4 regions of the Chryseobacterium sp. PvR013 genome follow, and region 1 is predicted to be linked to each of the others. Evidence: riboswitches for the same ligand, from Rfam matches in the RefSeq annotation. Region 1 holds a riboswitch; each other region holds the start of a gene.
The links. Region 1 has a riboswitch for cobalamin ahead of prpB (methylisocitrate lyase). Riboswitches for the same ligand answer to the same signal wherever they lie in the genome.

Region 2: it holds a riboswitch for cobalamin, as region 1 does, so the genes downstream of both, JOE44_RS15175 (TonB-dependent receptor) here and prpB (methylisocitrate lyase) in region 1, are expected to answer to the same signal.
Region 3: it holds a riboswitch for cobalamin, as region 1 does, so the genes downstream of both, metE (5-methyltetrahydropteroyltriglutamate--homocysteine S-methyltransferase) here and prpB (methylisocitrate lyase) in region 1, are expected to answer to the same signal.
Region 4: it holds a riboswitch for cobalamin, as region 1 does, so the genes downstream of both, JOE44_RS23030 (TonB-dependent receptor) here and prpB (methylisocitrate lyase) in region 1, are expected to answer to the same signal.

Annotation. Positions count from the first base shown of each region.
Region 1 is NZ_JAFIBT010000001.1:2,549,823-2,554,678, forward strand. Features, by position in the region: tRNA gene JOE44_RS11490 (tRNA-Pro) at 1-70, shown strand, start outside; tRNA gene JOE44_RS11495 (tRNA-Arg) at 103-176, shown strand; gene JOE44_RS11500 (hypothetical protein) at 367-930, opposite strand; cobalamin riboswitch at 1,179-1,372, shown strand; gene prpB (methylisocitrate lyase) at 1,818-2,726, shown strand; gene prpC (2-methylcitrate synthase) at 2,713-3,867, shown strand; gene JOE44_RS11515 (bifunctional 2-methylcitrate dehydratase/aconitate hydratase) at 3,902-4,856, shown strand, end outside.
Region 2 is NZ_JAFIBT010000001.1:3,322,969-3,327,824, forward strand. Features, by position in the region: gene JOE44_RS15175 (TonB-dependent receptor) at 1-1,362, opposite strand, end outside; cobalamin riboswitch at 1,471-1,656, opposite strand; gene JOE44_RS15180 (transporter) at 1,749-2,696, opposite strand; gene JOE44_RS15185 (cytochrome c peroxidase) at 2,709-3,758, opposite strand; gene JOE44_RS15190 (MbnP family protein) at 3,751-4,581, opposite strand; gene JOE44_RS15195 (hypothetical protein) at 4,768-4,856, opposite strand, start outside.
Region 3 is NZ_JAFIBT010000001.1:1,414,709-1,419,564, reverse strand. Features, by position in the region: gene JOE44_RS06425 (hypothetical protein) at 65-805, shown strand; gene JOE44_RS06420 (histidine kinase) at 872-1,894, shown strand; gene JOE44_RS06415 (LytTR family DNA-binding domain-containing protein) at 1,898-2,665, shown strand; gene JOE44_RS06410 (Lrp/AsnC family transcriptional regulator) at 2,684-3,145, opposite strand; cobalamin riboswitch at 3,341-3,527, shown strand; gene metE (5-methyltetrahydropteroyltriglutamate--homocysteine S-methyltransferase) at 3,704-4,856, shown strand, end outside.
Region 4 is NZ_JAFIBT010000001.1:5,057,162-5,062,017, forward strand. Features, by position in the region: gene JOE44_RS23015 (tetratricopeptide repeat protein) at 1-7, opposite strand, end outside; gene JOE44_RS23020 (AraC family transcriptional regulator) at 4-1,632, opposite strand; gene JOE44_RS23025 (T9SS type A sorting domain-containing protein) at 1,787-3,100, shown strand; cobalamin riboswitch at 3,237-3,415, shown strand; gene JOE44_RS23030 (TonB-dependent receptor) at 3,448-4,856, shown strand, end outside.

The DNA.
Region 1 (4,856 bases):
CGTAGCGTAGTCCGGTCATCGCGCCTGGTTTGGGACCAGGAGGTCGCAGGTTCGAATCCTGCCGCCCCGACTGTTTTAGTAGTTTTCTCAAAACTACTCAATGGGTGCGTAGCTCAGCTGGATAGAGCATCTGCCTTCTAAGCAGACGGTCAAAGGTTCGAATCCTTTCGCGCTCACTTAAAGACTTACTGGAAACAGTGAGTCTTTTTTTGTGTTTACTCTTAATCAAAAATCTTTTTATAGCTCACAAAATAGAGCATCCCGATTTTTAATCGGGACGGCAAAGGTTCGAATCCTTTCGCGCTCACAAAAAAACCTCACAATTTTTATTGTGAGGTTTTTTGTTTATTGGAGCTATCATAAAATTTATAATTCGAAATATTGCCCCAACCATTCATCAAAATGTTCTTTATGCTTATCCTGAGCAGCTTTAATCAATAAGTCAGGTTCTTCAATCTGGCTTAGCCCATAATCTCCTTTCATCCAGGCTAAATATTCACTTAATCCTTCACTCTCTTCATAATCATCTTCCTCTTTATAAAAATAAGCTTCATCAAGCCCTACTGAAATTTCATTGTCAAAAGTGAGCAGATGCAAAAACTGCAGTATATTTTCAGCCACAATGTGAACACCGCCTTCATCCCCAAAAACTACCACAGGCATTTTATTTAAAGGCTGCTCTACTCCGTTATTCCAAATGGCATAGAAGGAACCGGAACCATTCGCCTGTGCAAAAGGCAGTAAATTATTCAGAAAATTTTCGTCCTCACTCCAGCTTTTCAATCCGGATTTATCATCAATTAAAACACCAAAACCTTGTGAATAATTTTCATACGAGGAAATAGTATTCTGAAAGTAGATCAGTTTTTCCAGTTCTACCGGAATTTCCTGCAGATTCAAGTTTTGTTTAAATTTTGTAATTTCTACCATGGTCAATTATATTCGGTTAATAAGATTTGTAAAATAAAAATAGAACAGCAAATTTATTAACTATCTTTAATTTTATGGTCATGTTTTATATTAATTTAACAACACAAACAAGCTGTTCTACTCCCAAAACACAGATTACAACTAAAACATTTTCAATACATTAAATTAAAAAAACTATTGATTACATAAAATATCTTTTTCGTTATTATAAAATACTTATATTTACCACCAAGGAGTTCTTAAAACCTTCTTTATCAACCGAAACTGGTTACACTTAGCTGTGTATTAAAAGGGAATCGTGTGTAAATCACGAACTGTCGCGCAACTGTAAGTAACATACAAAAAGTTTTTATCAATTGATATCCACTGTATATTTTTTATATGGGAAGGATGATAAAAACAGTTACAAGTCAGGAGACCTGCCTATTTCGTATTGACGATGCTTTCGCGATTTGAAGCTTACAGTCAGGTATGATGCGATATGGATATAGTACGATAATTTTTTTATCAAACTGTGTTATTTTTTGAGATGAATATGAGCGTACGTTGTGTACTTCTCATGATTCTGTAGCTCATTCGTATCCCCTTTCCGTAATTTTTCTTTCTTAATAAAGCACCGCGAAGTTTACAGAGAACTTTTTATAGGATTTTAATCAATGTAAAAAGGGATAAGGTGTACCAAAGCAATTTTAATTATTCGTGGAGTTCCAACAGGTTTATTTTACAAACCTGTACAATCAGAGGTTCTCAAAATTCCCGACATCTGCACAATGGGAAGATTCCCCAACTCCTTTCCTACTTTTTACTTTTTACTCAAAAGCGATGTCTTTACAGCTCTTCCGCTTCTTTAATGACAAACAAATTTCAACTCAACAATAAATATTATAATGATCAAAAATGAAAATTGGAAGTCGCCCGGCTTAAAATTCCGGGAGGCTATGGAAAAAGAAAATCCCCTTCAGATTGTTGGAGCCATCAATGCAAACCATGCATTATTGGCACAGCAGGCTGGTTTTAATGCCATCTATCTTTCAGGAGGAGGTGTTGCTGCAGGGTCTTTAGGAATTCCTGATTTAGGAATTACAACTCTGGATGATATACTCATAGATGTTCAGCGTATTACTAATATTTGTGATTTACCACTTTTGGTAGATATTGATACAGGATTTGGACCTTCCGCTTTTAATGTTGCCCGAACGATAAAATCATTAATCAAAGCCGGAGCTGCTGCCATTCACATTGAAGATCAGGTGGGAGCAAAACGTTGCGGACACCGCCCCGGAAAAGAAATCGTAAGCAAAGAGGAAATGGTGGACCGGCTTAAAGCCGCAGCAGATGCCCGTACCGATGAAAATTTTGTGATCGGAGCCAGAACAGATGCTTTTGCCAGTGAAGGACTGGAAAAAACGCTAGAAAGAGCCATCGCTTATAAAGAAGCCGGTGCAGATTTCATTTTTGCTGAAGCAGTTCCTGATTTAAGCTTTTATCAAAAATTTGTTGATGCTACTGGGATTCTTGTACTAGCCAATATCACGGAATTTGGAATGATCAAAATGTACACTGTAGAAGAACTGAAAAATGCAGGTGTAGGACTCGTCCTCTACCCTCTTTCTGCCTTCAGAGCTGCCAATAAAGCTGCACAGAATGTATACCAACATATCCGTAAAGACGGAACACAAGCCAATGTGCTAGATACAATGCAGACAAGAGAAGAACTCTATCAAAGTATTGGCTACCACGATTATGAACAAAAATTAGATAACCTTTTTAAACAAAATACTCATGTCAACGAATAGCGAACCAACATTTAAGCCTAAAAAAAGCGTAGCACTTTCCGGAGTGACAGCAGGTAATACCGCTCTTTGCAGTGTAGGGAAAAGTGGAAATGATCTCCATTACAGAGGTTATGATATATTGGATCTTGCAGAGAGAGCACAATTTGAAGAAGTTGCTTACCTGCTTATTTATGGTCAGCTGCCCACTGAAGCTCAACTCAAAAACTATAAAGCAAAATTAAAATCATTGAGAGGCCTTCCTCACTCTGTAAGAAATATTTTAAAAAGTATTCCGGCAGCTGCCCACCCAATGGATGTCATGCGTTCAATGGTTTCAGCAATTGGAAGTATTCAGCCGGAAAAAGATGATCACAATGTAGCCGGAGCAAGAGATATTGCAGATAAATTATTAGCATCATTCAGTTCAGGGCTTTTATACTGGTATCACTATACCCACAATGGTAAAGAAATCAATGTAGAGACTGATGATGATACTATTGGCGGACATTTCCTTCACCTTTTACATGGTAAAAAAGCTCCTGATTCATGGGTGAAAGCAATGGAAATTTCCCTTAATCTGTATGCCGAACATGAGTTTAATGCTTCTACTTTTACCGCGCGTGTCATTGCCGGAACCTCATCAGACTTTTATTCATGTATCACAGGGGCTATCGGAGCTTTGAGAGGCCCTAAACATGGCGGAGCCAATGAAGTGGCTTTTGAGATCCAGAGCCGATACAATTCTCCTGATGAGGCAGAAGAAGATATCAGAAAACGTATTGCCAACAAAGAAGTAATTATAGGATTCGGACATCCTGTTTATACCCTGTCAGACCCAAGAAATGTAGTCATCAAAAAAGTAGCGAAAGAACTTTCCGAAGAAGCCGGAGATATGCTGCTGTACAATATCGCTGAAAGGCTGGAAACTGTGATGTGGGAAGAAAAGAAAATGTTCCCTAATCTGGACTGGTTCTCCGCAGTATCTTATCACCTGATGGGAGTTCCTACCCTGATGTTCACTCCGCTATTTGTGATTTCAAGAGTCACAGGATGGAGCGCACACATTATCGAACAAAGACAGGATGGGAAAATTATCCGTCCAAGTGCCAATTATACAGGTCCCGAAAATAAAGACTTTGTATCCATCGAAAACAGAAAATAAAAAAATCAATTCATAATTAAACTAAAAAATAAAGATGTCATCACACATTTCAAACGAAAGGCCACAGCCGGATCAGGTATTAACAGATATTGCAGATTATGTATTACACTATGAAATCAAAAATGATTTAGCATGGAAAACAGCCCACTACTGTTTATTAGACACGATAGGTTGTGGACTGGAAGCACTTACCTATCCTGCATGTACCAAACTTTTAGGACCCATTGTAAAAGGTACCATAGTTCCGAATGGAGCTAAAGTTCCGGGTACACAATTTCAGCTGGATCCCGTACAGGCTGCTTTCAACATCGGAGCAATTATCCGTTGGCTAGATTTCAATGATACCTGGCTGGCCGCTGAATGGGGACATCCTTCAGATAACCTGGGCGGAATTTTAGCAACAGCAGACTGGCTTTCAAGAACAAATATTGCAGAAGGAAAAGCTCCGCTTAAAATGAAACAGGTTCTGGAAGCGATGATCATTGCCCATGAAATTCAAGGAGTTATCGCATTGGAAAATTCATTCAACAAAGTAGGTTTAGACCATGTATTATTGGTAAAATTAGCCTCTACAGCCGTTGTCGGAAAACTGATCGGCTTAACCCGTGATGAACTAATCAATGCCGTTTCATTAGCATTTGTAGACGGACAGTCTTTAAGAACCTACCGCCATGCTCCCAATACCGGAAGCCGTAAATCCTGGGCTGCCGGAGATGCTACTTCAAGAGCAGTACGTTTAGCCCTTATTGCTAAAACAGGGGAAATGGGTTATCCATCCGTATTAACAGCAAAAACCTGGGGATTCTATGATGTGTCTTTTAAAGGAAATGAATTCAAATTCCAGAGAGAATACGGTTCTTATGTGATGGAAAATGTATTGTTCAAAATTTCATTCCCTGCAGAATTCCACTCTCAAACGGCTGTAGAAGCAGCTATGACCTTACATCATCAGTTAAAAAAATCAGGAAAATCTGCTGAAGACATAAAAA
Region 2 (4,856 bases), 770 kb from region 1:
TCGGAAAATTCGTTTATAGAAAGCTCTAAGTGTAAGCTCAGGAATGATCTCAGGCTGATAACTCATAAATACGGCTGGTGTCCATTCTCTGCTGTCTCCGGGTCTTTTGTTTTTTCTTACTTCTTCAAACGTAAAAGTTCCTAAAAGGCTTCCCAGAATTTTGAACCTGTTCCACTGATAGGTTGTTGCCAATGCCACCAATGTGGTATACCGTGTAGGATAAGAAAAGTTATCAAGATTAGCATCAAGATTATTATATTGAAAATCTCCGCTCAGACTCACATCCCAATTGGGTGTGATAGAATAGATATTGGATGAGGAAAGATAGAGCTCTCTTTGGATATAGGTATTATCGGTATGAATAATAGACTGCGAACGAACCGTATCCATAAAATGAGTATAATCGTAGGCGAATTTTGCTTTCAGCTGTGTTTCAAATTTTGGGAACAGTTTTTTTCTCAGATTGGCCTGTACAAAATAATTTTCGTCAGAAAGTCTCGCTCCTCTTCCACCAAAACGGCCGTTAACGATAGGTGCCGGCATCCCACGGTTTGAAATATAACCGTAGCCACGGATATTCCAGCTTCCGTTATTTAAAGTGCCATTGATAGACGTTTCAAAACGTTTTGCCCTGATATCTGAATCCTGTCTCTTTGCGATGGTATCATAAGCCTGCTGGCCATCGGGATATTTCTTGGCATACCGAAATCTGTAAATCCCGTCACTCTGCATGAATTCTCCACTGAAACTGGCAGAAACTCTGTCTGATATTTTTTGTTCCAAACGGAATGATGGATTGAAAAGATCAATGGACGCACTTTTTGCTCTTATTACGAGATTGGTTTTTCTTGTTCCTTTAAATACAGGTGTTTTGGGCTGCAGATAGATCGATCCCGAAGAGCCAAAGTCTTTTGCAGGTTGGAAAATTTCACTTTTCTGCCCGTTATACAATGATATTTCTTCCAGATCATCTAATGAATATCTCCCGAGATCTACCAGCCCGTTTTGAGCATTTCCCAATTGAATTCCATCATAGAAAACACCTACATGCTGGCTTCCCATACTGCGGATATTAATGGTTTTCAAACCCCCTAACCCTCCATAATCTTTGATCTGAACTCCGGAAAAATACCGCAAAGCATCTGCAACTGAATGGCTGTTCAGTCTTTCCAGCTGCTCACCTTGCAGGGTTTGTGCCGGAATAATTTCTTTAAAATTCTTTTTATAAAGACTAATCGCCTTGATGGATTCCTCCTTCAGAGTGTCATTTTTCTTTTTTTGAGAATATAAAAGTTGAGATGTGATCACCAGTATTGTGAAAACAGCTTTATGAATTGCAGAAGTAGTTTGTTTTGCCGCCATTAGCTCATTTAGGATAATGAAGACGCTAATGGATATAAGAAAGCAACGACAAAGCACAGCTGTCACTGCACAGAATCATTGATGTCCTAAGCTTTATTCCACGAAAGCGTCAAACGATTATTTTCTGGCAGGTCTTCTGACTTACTCCATTTTTGAAATCCTTCCCATTAAAAAACAGTGGATATATTCTTCAAAAACCTTGGTGCGGAGCTTACAGCAGCGGGTCTGTTCCGGATTTTCACCGGATTCCCTTTTAAGAGCTTTTTAGGGCTCACCAAATTCCGGCAAAGATAAAAAATTATTCCTAACCCCCAATTAAAATAATGATTCATAAACAATTAAAGCTCCCGAAGGAGCTTTAACATGATTTTCAAAAGGGTTTTTATTTAAATCCCAATATTCAGGAAAATACTGAATCTTGATTTTGCTTCGATATCACCTCCTGCCAGATGGGTATACATAGGAAGCATGAGTTCACTTCCCAAACTCAGCCTTTTATAGGAGGCTTCAAATCCTAACTTTCCATACAAAGCGCTTCCGGCAGTATTGGGCAGCGCTTCATCAAACTGTTTGTTCTGGGCATACACTTCTCCCTGAACTCCGGTTTTCACTGAAAAAATGGATTTTTCATTTCCTGCAACCTGATAAAATCCCGTCGCTGCATAGTTCCATTGGTTTCCAAATCGGTAATTTTTCTTATTCTCCGTTTTGATGGTATAATCTGTATTCACCAACACAGCCACTTTATTTTTCTGAAACTTATAATTCAAAGCGGCCTGATAATCCCAGCTTCCTGTTCCCAGCTGAAAACTCGGATTAACGCCGGAAGCTCCTTTCTCATCGAATTTCCCCAAAGGGATTTTCACACCCAACCCTCCGCTTAAGTGGTGAAAATTATCTTTAGAACTCATCAGCTGATAAATTCCCATCAGGTTAAGATCCCCGATTCCATTGATTTTGATATCTCCCTGTTGGGTTTTCTTTTCATGGAAATGGAATGGCAGACTTGCATATACACTCAGTTTTTTAGTTAAAGGAATCTTTCCCCAAAGCTGTAAGGTATTGAAATACTGATCCTGTGTAAGATCTTTCACAAATAGGTTTTCTTTTGCTTTGTAATGCTGGGCAAAGTATTTGATTCCGATAAACTGTGGATTCAATAAAGACTCAAAGCCGGAAGAACCGTTTCCTGCAGCACAGCCACAGGCATCACAATCATCATCAAAATCAAATCTGCTAAAGCTGTCCGGAGCTATATATGCGCTATCTCTGATGGTTTTTGCCTGATATTGCCCAAACAGGATTAAACTTATTATTACTATAATCTTCTTCATGTTTTCTATAAATTATTCTGCAAATTTTGGATTGGATATAAAACTTTTATCTGATAATGTTTTCAGGAATGCAATGATCGACTGTTTTTCCTGACTGTTCATAGCAATACCTATATGCCCATTCTGTTTCAGCTGCGAATCCAGATTGGGATTATCTTCTACCTGATCAGAATAGAAATTAAGTACCGCCTCTAAGGTGTAAAATCTTCCGTCATGCATATAAGGTGCTGTATATTCTACATTTCTCAGACTCGGAACACGGAATTTCATCCAGTCTACCTGATTAAGAGTAACTCTGTAGCGCCCTGCATCTTTGAACTCGGTGTTATAATACATTCCTGTATTGCGGAAACTTTCATCGGTAAATAATTCTCCACTATGACAAGAGGCACATTTCTGACCGAACAAAGCCATTCCCTGAGATTCTGCTGAAGTTAGCTGCTCTTTTCCTTGTCTGAATCTGTCATATTTTGAATCTGCAGAAATCAGTGAAGCCATAAACTGTGACAGCGCTTTTAGAATTCTTTCTCCTGTAATCGTTTCATCTCCATAAGCTTCCCTGAAAAGTTTTTTATACTTCTGGTCATCTTTTATTTTTGAAATAGCTTCCGGTATAGAACTGTCCATTTCATTGATGTCTGTAATAGGGCTGATGGGCTGTTCATTAAGATTATGAATGACACCGTCCCACATATATCTTTTCAAAAAAGCCATATTCTGAATGGGTGGAGCATTTCGGATTCCAATTCTGTCATCTACCCCATGGCTTACAGTATGCCCATGATGGGTAAAAGCGTTTTCCTGAATATGGCAGAAACCGCATGAAATGGTATTATTCCGGGAAAGCTTTCCTTCGTAGAATAATTTTCTTCCCAATTCTACACCGTTTTTTGTCACCGGATTCGTTGATTTATCAAAAGTCATTTCAGGGAAATAAGAAGGAAACTGCAGATTATATGCTTCATCTTTTTCCAGCGGCTGTATCACCTCATCTGAACAGGAAATACAACTCAGCAGAAATACACCCAGAACCAGTATTGTTTTTACAAAAAAATTAATCATTATGAACGTGATCTACTTTAAACATTTTTGTAAGGTTATTGGTAACGTCTACCAGATGTTGATTTGAACCCATCAGCATATCATTAGTTGCGGTAAGGGTAAGCGCTTTATCTCCACTCAAAAACTGATTCAGATCTGCCAGAATATGAACAGAAGGGCGAATTTGTCCTGTTACTCTGGCTGTTGTTGGAAGATTCAACGTAATTTCACGATAAAGATCAGGGGTATTATTTTCTGTAGTATTTCCCATATTCCCTGTATGATTCATGAATTCCTTTGATGGAGAATCTGCTCCATACTTTCCTTCCAGTTTTACAAAAACATATCCGGCTGCCCATGACCATGACATCCCTTTCTGCTTGGCTTTTGTCCAGAATTCAGCTTGACCGTCCTGTCCCAATAAGTAAGCTTTCTGGCTGATTCCTAATCCGAACTTTATTTTTTTATAATTATTTTTCGGAATATCCTCCAGGTTGAGGTATATAATTCCGGCTACCGCATCAGCCTGATCTACGATGAAAGCACCTTTATCAGGGTTGTTTTCATTGTATTTAAATTCATTCCCGTTCTCGTCTATCAGGGAAATGTTACTGATTACATATTTTAAAGCAGAAAAATTATGTTTCTGTCCATTAGAAGAAGTCTGAACCGTTTGATTCAGGACAATATCACCTACATTATTAAATCCGTTTTCAAATTTAATCTGAAGTTTTCCGGGCGTAGTATCCTGTGGATTTTCATCATCCCTGTTGTTTTCGCAGGCTACAAAAGAGAATAAAGTAAAGGCAATAAAGAATAGTGATAAAAATTTATAAATTTTCATTGTTGATTTTTTTAAGTTGAATACAATCTTGAATGTGAAGACATTCTTTTTTTTACCACAAAAGGCACCAAAGCTCTTACACTTAAGGTATATCAAGTGGTAATTTTTATGCACAATAAGAACACCTAAGCATTTCTATTTATCTATGCTTTTGTGACTTTTGTGGTTGAATAGTGATCGTTTAACTTAAAAAACCGGTGGTTTGAAAATATGGGTAAGAAACAGAAAAGAATAGGCTGTTTCATAAGTGAAGTTGAAATTGAAAAACGGTTGTT
Region 3 (4,856 bases), 1.1 Mb from region 1:
GAATGGTAAACAGGGTTGCCATAGCTTTGACCTATCAAAAACAAAACAAGTAACAAATAACATTATGAACAGGGAATTAATTTTTTTAAGAACATTTGCCTTTGCAGCGGTCATTGGAATTGTATTTTTAACAGCTTCCGCTTTTAAAACAGACGGAAATCAGAAATTTACCGAAATAGATGTGGAAAGAATCAATATTGTAGAAAAAGACGGTACGGTAAAAATGATCATTACCAATGTGGATAAATTTCCTACAGGGGAAGATAAAATAAATGGCAGTCCTACCAATAAAACGAGAAAAAAACGTTCAGGTATGCTCTTCTTCAATGAAGACGGAATTGAATGTGGAGGCTTTATTTATGACGGACAGAAAAATCAGAATGGCCACAGTTCGGGATTGTCTCTTACCTATGATCAATATGATGGTGATCAGGTCATGCAGATTTTAACCCAGGATTATAAGAAAGGAGATAAGCGAGTGGTGTCTAGCGGACTTTATTTTAATGATCGTCCATCAAAAGAATCACAACTCAGAACGGGACAAATTATGGCAGAATTGAATCAGATAAAAGATCCGGATGCCGCTCAGAAAAAATACAAAGAATATGAACAGCAGGGACTGATTGGAGGTGCACCAAGAATGATGCTTGGAAAAACCAAAGATGAACATAACGGACTGTTCTTATTTGACAGTAAGGGGAAGCCAAGAGCCAGATTCTGTGTCGATAAAAATAATGAAGCAAAACTGGACTTTTTAGATGACAACGGAAATGTTACCTCATCATTTCCGGAAAAGAAAAAATAATAATACAAAAAACAGCCCTGTAAAAATATAGGGCTATTTTTGTAAAAAAATCCCTTTATAAAACTGATGAAAACCATTTTGAAACAGATGCATCAAAACAGATACTTCCTTCTGTTCATTCTGTTGTTTGCCTATGTACAGTCTATTCACACCCGTATAGGAATAAGACGAACACTGGACTGGTATATTTTCACTCCTGAAGCGGCAGTTGTTACCCTTATTAGTGCCTGTATCCTGTTTTTTGTCATTGATTTTTTCATTAAAAACTGGCGAAAGTCATCAACGTTTAGTGTAGCAGAAATGCTGAAAATATTCAGTTTTTCCCTATTAACCTACCTTTTGGTGATGAAAATAATTGGTTTTTTGATTGCTGTTGCTTTTGGAAAAGTGGAGAAAAATTTCAATCAGGAAGTTGTTATTCTTTCTACCTTTTCAGATTTGATAGGAGGGTTTATTTATGGAAGTTTTTTCCTCGCATACCGTTACTACAAAAAGAATACGGAATATCAGAAACAATTGGCTCTTTATGATCATGCCCTGTCTGAAAGTAAAATTAATCAACTGAAAACACAGCTTAATCCTCATTTTTTATTCAATAATCTCAACATTCTGGATCAGTTAATAGAAGAAGACAAATACAAAGCATCGGATTTCCTCAATGAATTTGCAGAGATATACCGTTATGTTTTAGAGGTTTCTGATAAAAAGACCGTGTTTGTAGAAGAAGAACTGGCATTTGCAGAGAAATATTTTAATCTGATACAGTATAAATATGGAAGTGCTTATTCATTAAAAATAAATCATATCAGATCATCAGGGAGGATCATTCCGCTTTCCCTGCAATTGCTGCTTGAAAACGCCGTTCAGCATAATCTGGGAACAGCTGTAAATCCTGTTTTGATCACCGTAGAAATAGATAAAGAAATCACCGTTTCCAATACCAGAATACCCAAGCGAAACAGTAAAAAGACTTCAGGAAGAGCACTCAGTAATCTTAAGGAGCAATATACGCTGTTAACGGATCGGCAGGTAGAAATTATAAAAACAGAAACAGAATTTTCAGTAGTCATTCCCATAATTCCAGCATAAAATATGATAAAAGTTGTAATCATCGAAGACGAAATTCCGGCAAGAAACAAATTAAAACGTTTCATCAGCGAGCTGGAAAGACCCGTGGAAATTGTTTCGGAAATAAGTACTGTAGAAGAAGCCATTGCTTTTCTTAAAAACTCAACGGTTGACCTGATTTTTTCTGATATTGAATTATTAGATGGAAATGCCTTTGAAATCTATGATCAGGTGAATATTTCATGTCCGGTTATCTTCACTACCGCGTATGACAGTTTCTGGATGAATGCTTTTGAAAGCAACGGGATTGAATATCTTTTAAAACCATTTTCGCAGAGCCGTTTTCAAAAGGCTTGGGATAAATTTATTCTATTGGGAAATACAGCATCAGAGCCGGAGGATGTTTGGGTAAAACTTCAGCAAATACTAAATAACAGCCCTGTGGAGAAAAGCTATAAGAAACGATTTTCGGTCAGCTCACATCAGGGAATCTATTTTATCAATACGGAAGACATTACTTTCTTTGAAGCGGAAGAAGGGATTGTCTTTGCTTTTGATACAACAGGAAAAAAACACCTGTTGAATGAATCTACTCTGAAAGAAATTGAAACCCAGCTCAATGCTTCAGATTTTTTCAGGATCAACCGCAGTGCACTCGTCCAGAAAAAGCATATTGAAAGAATAGAACGTTACAATAAGAATACACTTTCCGCCCAGATAAAAGGTCAGAAAGATCATTTTATTACAAGCCAGAGCAATACATCTGCTTTCAGAAAATGGATTGAAGAATAAAACCGGTTTCCTGTTCAATTAAATGGTAAGTCCATGGTTGTTTTTCACTTCAGCCATGACAAATGTACTGTGGGTACTCCCGATGGAATCTACAGATCCCAGTTTATTAAATACGAAATCCTGGTAATGTTTCATATCTCTTACCTGAACTTTCAGAAGGAAATCAAAATCTCCGGAAATATTGTAGCATTCGGCAACTTCTTCAATCTCCAGAATTTCTTTTACAAAGTCATAGCCTACAGATCTGTCGTGAATTTTAAGCTTGATTTGGCAGAAAACGGTAAATCCGCGGTTGAGTTTTTCAGCATCCAGAACGGCTGCATATCTTTTAACAAACCCTTCCTGTTCCAGCCTTTTTACTCTTTCAAAAACCGGTGAAGTAGAAAGGTTCACTTCTTTAGCAAGTTCTTTAACGGTCAGTTTGGCATTTTTCTGGAGCAGCCTGAGCAGCTGTAAATCCTTGTCATCGAGTTGTTCCACAGAATATTATTCTTTTAAATGATTAAAACAATCAAATATATAGAATTATATGCTTTTATTTTTATTTTTAAAAGTTTATTTTGCTTAATTTTTCCTTATTTATTGTTCTTTTATTCTGTATTGCTAATTTTACACAAAATTAAAAACTTTTACTGGAAGCAATTGTTAAAGGTAAAAGTACAGTTCTTTATAGATACTTCATCAAACAGGAAAGGTTTTACTGAAGGTAGATTAATAGGGAATCGTGTGCAAATCACGAGCTGTCGCGCAACTGTAAGTAACACACCAAAAGTTTCTGTCTTGGTATATCCACTGCCAAAAGCGGGAAGGATGACGGAAACTGTTACAAGTCAGGAGACCTGCCTTTACTGAATTGACAATGCTTTCGCGGGCTGAAGCTTTTGGGTCATACAGATGATAGATCAGATTCATGTATTTTTCTTTCTGAAGGAAATACACTGTCTGCTATGTCATTACTTTCCTGAAACTTTTTCCGCTAAAACATAACGAAGCATTTTAAAGCACTTTCCTATTAAGTTTAATTAAAAAGTTTAAAAAATGCAAACTCACATTCTGGGCTATCCGCGTATTGGTAGCAAAAGAGAACTCAAAAAAGCCTGCGAACAATATTGGTCAGGTAAAATTCTTTTGGAAGAACTTCTGAATACAGGGAGAACTCTCTGTAATCAAAACTGGAATATTCAGAAAGAAGCCGGTATAGATCTTATCCCGTGCAACGATTTTTCCTATTATGATCAGGTATTGGATATGAGCCTTGTAGTAGGAGCAATTCCTTCACGTTACCATGAGGTGGTGCTTAAAAAGAACAACTCTGAGCTGGATCTTTATTTCGCGATGGCAAGAGGATACCAGAAAGAAGGGCTGGACATTACAGCAATGGAAATGACCAAGTGGTTCGATACCAACTATCACTACATTGTCCCGGAATTTTATAAAAACCAGCAATTTAAATTAAGCTCAGATAAAATTTTCAATGAATTTGCCGGAGCAAAACAGGCGGGTATCAATGCAAAACCGGTAATTATCGGGCTTGTTACTTATCTGTTATTAGGAAAAGAAAAAGAAGAAGGATTTGATAAACTGGATCTGGCTGGAAATCTTCTTTCTGTATATACGGAAATTTTAACCAAACTTCAGGAGCAGGGTGCTGAATGGATCCAGTTTGATGAACCTTTTCTGGCTCTGGATTTAACTGAGAAAGCAAAAGAAACCTATCTTTCTGTGTATTCAGAAGTAAGAAAACGTTTCCCGAAACTGAAATTCATTGTTGCCACTTATTTCGACGGATTAAAAGATAATGCATCGCTTGCTGTTTCGCTTCCGGTGAATACTTTGCATATCGATTTGGTTAGAAATCCGGAACAATTGGATGATATTCTGAATCGTATTCCGGAAAACCTAAGTCTTTCGTTAGGAGTAATTGATGGCAGAAATATCTGGAAAAATGATTTTGAAAAGTCATTGTCTTTCATCAGAAAAGCTGTTGACAAATTAGGCTCTGAAAGGATTTTGATTGCACCGTCATGTTCATTGCTTCATTCTCCTTGCGATCTTGATTTTGAAACGAACCTTAACCCTGAGATTAAAAACTGGCTTGCTTTTGCTAAACAGAAAGTAGAAGAACTGGTGACGCTTAAAGAACTGGTTTCAGGAACGGAAAAAGAACACATTCTTGAAGTATTTGAAGAAA
Region 4 (4,856 bases), 2.5 Mb from region 1:
GTCTCATACGGCTTTAGTTTTACTGATTTCCTGAATATAGGCATTGGGAGACATTCCGGTGACGGATTTGAAAACAGTTGTGAAGGCACTGTGGGATGAAAATCCTGAATACTCTGCAAGGTAGCTCACTTTATAGTTAAGAAAAGCTGTATCACTTCTTAATAACTGTACAATGTGATTGATCCTTAGTTTGTTAATGTATCCGTTGAAGTTTTTTTCTTTATTATTGATAACTTCGGATAAGTACTTTGTATTGATTTCCATTTGTGAAGAAAGCATAGACAGTGACATATTTTTATTCAGATAGCGGTCAGATTTTTCAAATTCTTCAAGCTTTTGGAGGATTTCATCTTCTTTTTTCCTGGAGATTTTGGTAGATCCGGAATCTTTTGCTGCTGCAGGAGTTTTGCTTATTAAAATAGGTTGAGGTTTCTGGCTGATCTGTTTTTCAAAGAAATCAAATTGCTTTTTTAAATCTTTATTTTTGCTTGTAACGAGTAAAAAATAGGTAAAAAGGGCTATAACAATCAAAGATAAAATGATAATCAAAAACAGGGAAGACCTGAGTGATATCTGTTTTTGAAATTCAATGTTTTTATTCTGGTTGGTCTCAACGAGTTTCACAAGATACCGTATTCCTTCTTTCGAACTTACATCTGTTTTTGTTTTTAAGTCAGTATAAAGTTTATTGTATTGATGGTATTTTGCATCATTATGAATAGCGTAGTAAGTACGGGCTAGTGATTCGTAAATTTTAATTTTTAAATTGTTGAAAGGAAGGTTTTCAATCAATGCAAGCCCGGTTTCCAGCTTTTCAATAGCTGTTGTATAATCCTGTTTCAGGAAATAATACTGGGATAAGTTCTCATAAGCCAGCCCTAGCAGAAAAGGCTTGTTTTTCTGATGTTCAAGATCTGAAATGACACTTTCTATAAGGGATTTATATTCAGGGAGTTTATTTTGCTTCAGTAGGTATGAAGACTGGAAAATCCTGTTTTCGATTTTTAAAATTTTCTTCTCTTCATTATGACCACTGAGGTATTGATTGCTTTTATCAAGGTTTTTCAATGCTGTTGGATAATCCCTGTTGATTCCGCAGTTCAAAGCCTGAAGCTGATACAGTTTTGCGGTAGTGACTTTTAAAGTCGGATCATTACTTTTAAGGAGCTTCTGATCAGATAAAAGATGAGAAATAATTCTTTTTGACTGGTTGTACAACCCCAGATTCTGATACTGATCCGCAAGATTATAATCACTGAAGACCTGCCTATCATAGGAAAGATCATTTGCCTGACCATTATCTTCTTTTTGAGCAAAAATATTCACAGACTGTACATAATCGCCCTTCATGGCAAAAGCTTGTGAAATAATATTTTGCAGCACAATTTTGTGTTCCGTATTCTGATCACTAACCAGAATTCCCTGGGTATAACTGATGCATTCGTCAGAATTCTGATAGAGCTTGAGAAATGCCTTATCGGCTAAAATAGTAAAGTCCGGACCGGACTGTCCATTGATACAATAAGAGCTGTAAATAAAAATAAACAGGAATATTTTTCTGCTGTTTTGAAATAATTTTTGTTCTGGTAATTTGTTTTTTGTGTTTTTTTGAATAGTTCTGGTAAAATCCATATTCAAAATGTTGTTTTGTATCTGTTTGTTTATGAGTGTTTTAAAAATTAAATTCTTTTGAAATTCACGAATTATGAAAGCCTATTTCTTTGGATAGGCTAAATATTGTATTAATATTGTTTCCACCAATTCGAAACGCTAAATATAATAAAATATGAAAAATTTTTACAGAATGTCAATGAAAATATTGATGGCTTGTATTTTCCTTAAATTTTGTTTTGCAGAGGCGCAGCTTACTGTAATAGGTTTAGGAAATTATAATGTAGGTGCAGTTTCTGATAATGGAATGGTAAGTATGCATACCAGCGCAGGAGGAATATATAAATGGAATGCAGCAGGAGGACTTGTACAGATAGGTTCTATTTCAAACGGATATCCGGCTGCAGGAAGAACTATTGTTTCGAATGACGGAACTAAAATATCATCTTCCATTACCAATACTGCAACAGGATTTAATGAAATATCAACGTATGATGTTGCTGCTGCCACTTGGGTAAACCGGGGCGGACTTGTTCCTACCGGATGGGACGGAAGTGTAAGCTCTACCTGGGGAATGACTACCAACGGAAATACAATTGTAGGGCTGGGGTTTCTTACTGCCGCGAATGCCCACGCTGTGAAATGGGATGAAGTGAACGGAATGGTAGATCTTGGAAGTATTGTTTCCGGACGCAGTTCAAGAGCAAATGCAATTAATGCAGCAGGAACAGTGATTGTAGGATGGCAGGATGAATCAAACGGTACGAGAAGCGGTGCAAAATGGCAGGATGGAGTAGAAAGTTTTATTACTGATAATAACGGGAATAATGTAGGGGAAGCAGGAGGGATTTCTGCAGACGGAAATACCATCATAGGATCGGCAAATCCTAATCCCTATGTTTGGAATACTGTAAGCGGGCTCACGTATATCACCCATCCTAATGCTTCTTTCAGTTTCAAAGGGGGTGCAACAGGAATTTCTGCTGATGGGAAAAAAGTTATCGGATATTACAGAGCATTTGGTGCTCCTCCCATGTCCGGAGAAGGTTTTATCTGGACTTCTGCTACCGGAAGGATTAATCTGAATGATTATGCAGCATCTTTAGGAATTGCAACGAATGGAGTAACAATGGGACTTCCTCTGGCTATTTCACAGGACGGAAAGAAAATTGCCGGTTCAGGAACAAATGCTTCAGGTCAGATGATCGCTTTTTATCTGGATACTTCTGAATTTTTATCCATCAATGATGCTGTAAAAGAAAAAAACAGCATAGGTATTTATCCTAATCCAGTTGCTGATATTCTATATTTTAAAGGAACAGGAAAAATAGAGAACGCAGAAATTTATAATATGGTTGGACAAAGGGTGAAATCATTCAATGCTGTAGAAGGACAGATTGATGTTTCATCCTTGTCAAAAGGAGATTATATTTTACAATACTCTGAGAAAAGAGGTAAAAAAGAGACTTATAAACTGATTAAAAAGTAACATATATAAATAGTAAAGTAGTGGGATGAATGGCTGTTTTCAATATTGAAAGCAGCTGTTCTTTTTTTGTTTCACCTCATAAGAAGACCGGCTTTTTAAGCATACGTATGGTTTTGGGCGGATACATATAAAAAACTATCTTTGCAAAAATTTTGGTTTCCAGTATTTTGGAATGAAAAGGGAATCGGGTGTAACTCCCGGACTGTCCCCGCAACTGTAAATCGCAACAAAAGTTTCTGCAAAAAACCACTGTATAAAAACGGGAAGGAGCAGAATGCGAAAGTCAGGAGACCTGCCGGAATTATAATTAAAAAAACATATTGCTTTCGGAGGAAAAGTAAAAAAGTATGGATATAAAAAGATCTTTAGTACTGCTTTTTTCATCGTATGGTTGCTTTCTTTTTGGACAAGAGAAAACCATCGATACTATTTATGTTTTCGACAACCAGATGAACAGGGTTAAACTTTTTCATCCTGTAAAAATAATTTCGGCGGAAGATGCCGAGAAAAACTCCAGTAATCTTTCGGAGCTTCTGAGATTTCAGTCGCAGGTTTTTATTAAAGAAAATGGTCGTGGTGCTGTTTCTTCACCTTCATTCAGAGGAACTACCGCTCAGCAGACAGCATTTGTATGGAATGGGATTAATATCAATTCCAGTTTTCTGGGACAGGGAGATATCAATAATATTGCTTTGTTCGGCTATGATCAGATCGGTATAAAAGCCGGTGGCGGAAGTGTGGTGTATGGAAGTGGTGCTATCGGAGGAAGTATTCACCTGAATAATACCCTTGATTTTAACAAAGGTTTCCATGGTTCTTTATTTTCAGAGGTTGCTTCTTTTAATACCTATAATAATTTTGTAAAAGGTTCTTACAGTAATGAAAGGTTCAGTTTTAAAGCTTCCGGAAATTATTCTGTAAGTGAAAATGATTATAAGGTAAGCGATCTGAACTATATTAACAGAAACGGAAATTATTACAATACTACGTTCAATGCAGGAGCTTCCTACAAGATAACGAATGATCATAAAATTTCATGGCAGAGCCAGTTTTTTGATTCTTCACAGCATTATCCTGTGTATGAAGAAACAGGAACAAAGACAAAATATAAGACTCAAAGTGTAAGAAGTCTTCTTTCGTGGGACTGGAACAAAACAAATTTCAGCAACTCCTTTAAAGCAGCCTATACGGAAGAAAACTTTCAGTATTTCGGTTCACTAAATCAACCTAAATCCAGTGGTGGAACCGGGAAAAATTATATCTTCAAAAATGATTTCAATTATTTCCTGAATTCAAAATGGAATTTTAATCTTATCGGAGAATTTCAGATCAATAAAGGAGAAGGGTACGCGAGTGGAATATCTGATGTAAGCAGAAATATCGGCTCAATTTCAGGATTGTTGAGGTATTTTGCTACGAAAGACCTGCGTTTTGAAGGTGGATTTAAGAAAGATTTTGTGGAAGATGTGAAGTCTCCTTTTATGTATTCATTCTCCGGAAAATGGAGTGCCTTGAAATGGTATGATGTGAGTCTTAACGTATCAAAGAATTTCAGATATCCGTCATTTAATGATATTTATTATGAACCGGGAGGAAATAAAGATCTGAGACCCGAAACTTCTACTCAGTTTGATATGACAAATGAGTTCAAAATGGGAGATTTCAAACTTACTTTGTCTCCTTATTATATGAATGTGACGGATCTTATTGTATGGCTTCCCACTGCTTTAGGCTACTGGCAGGCATCCAATATCAA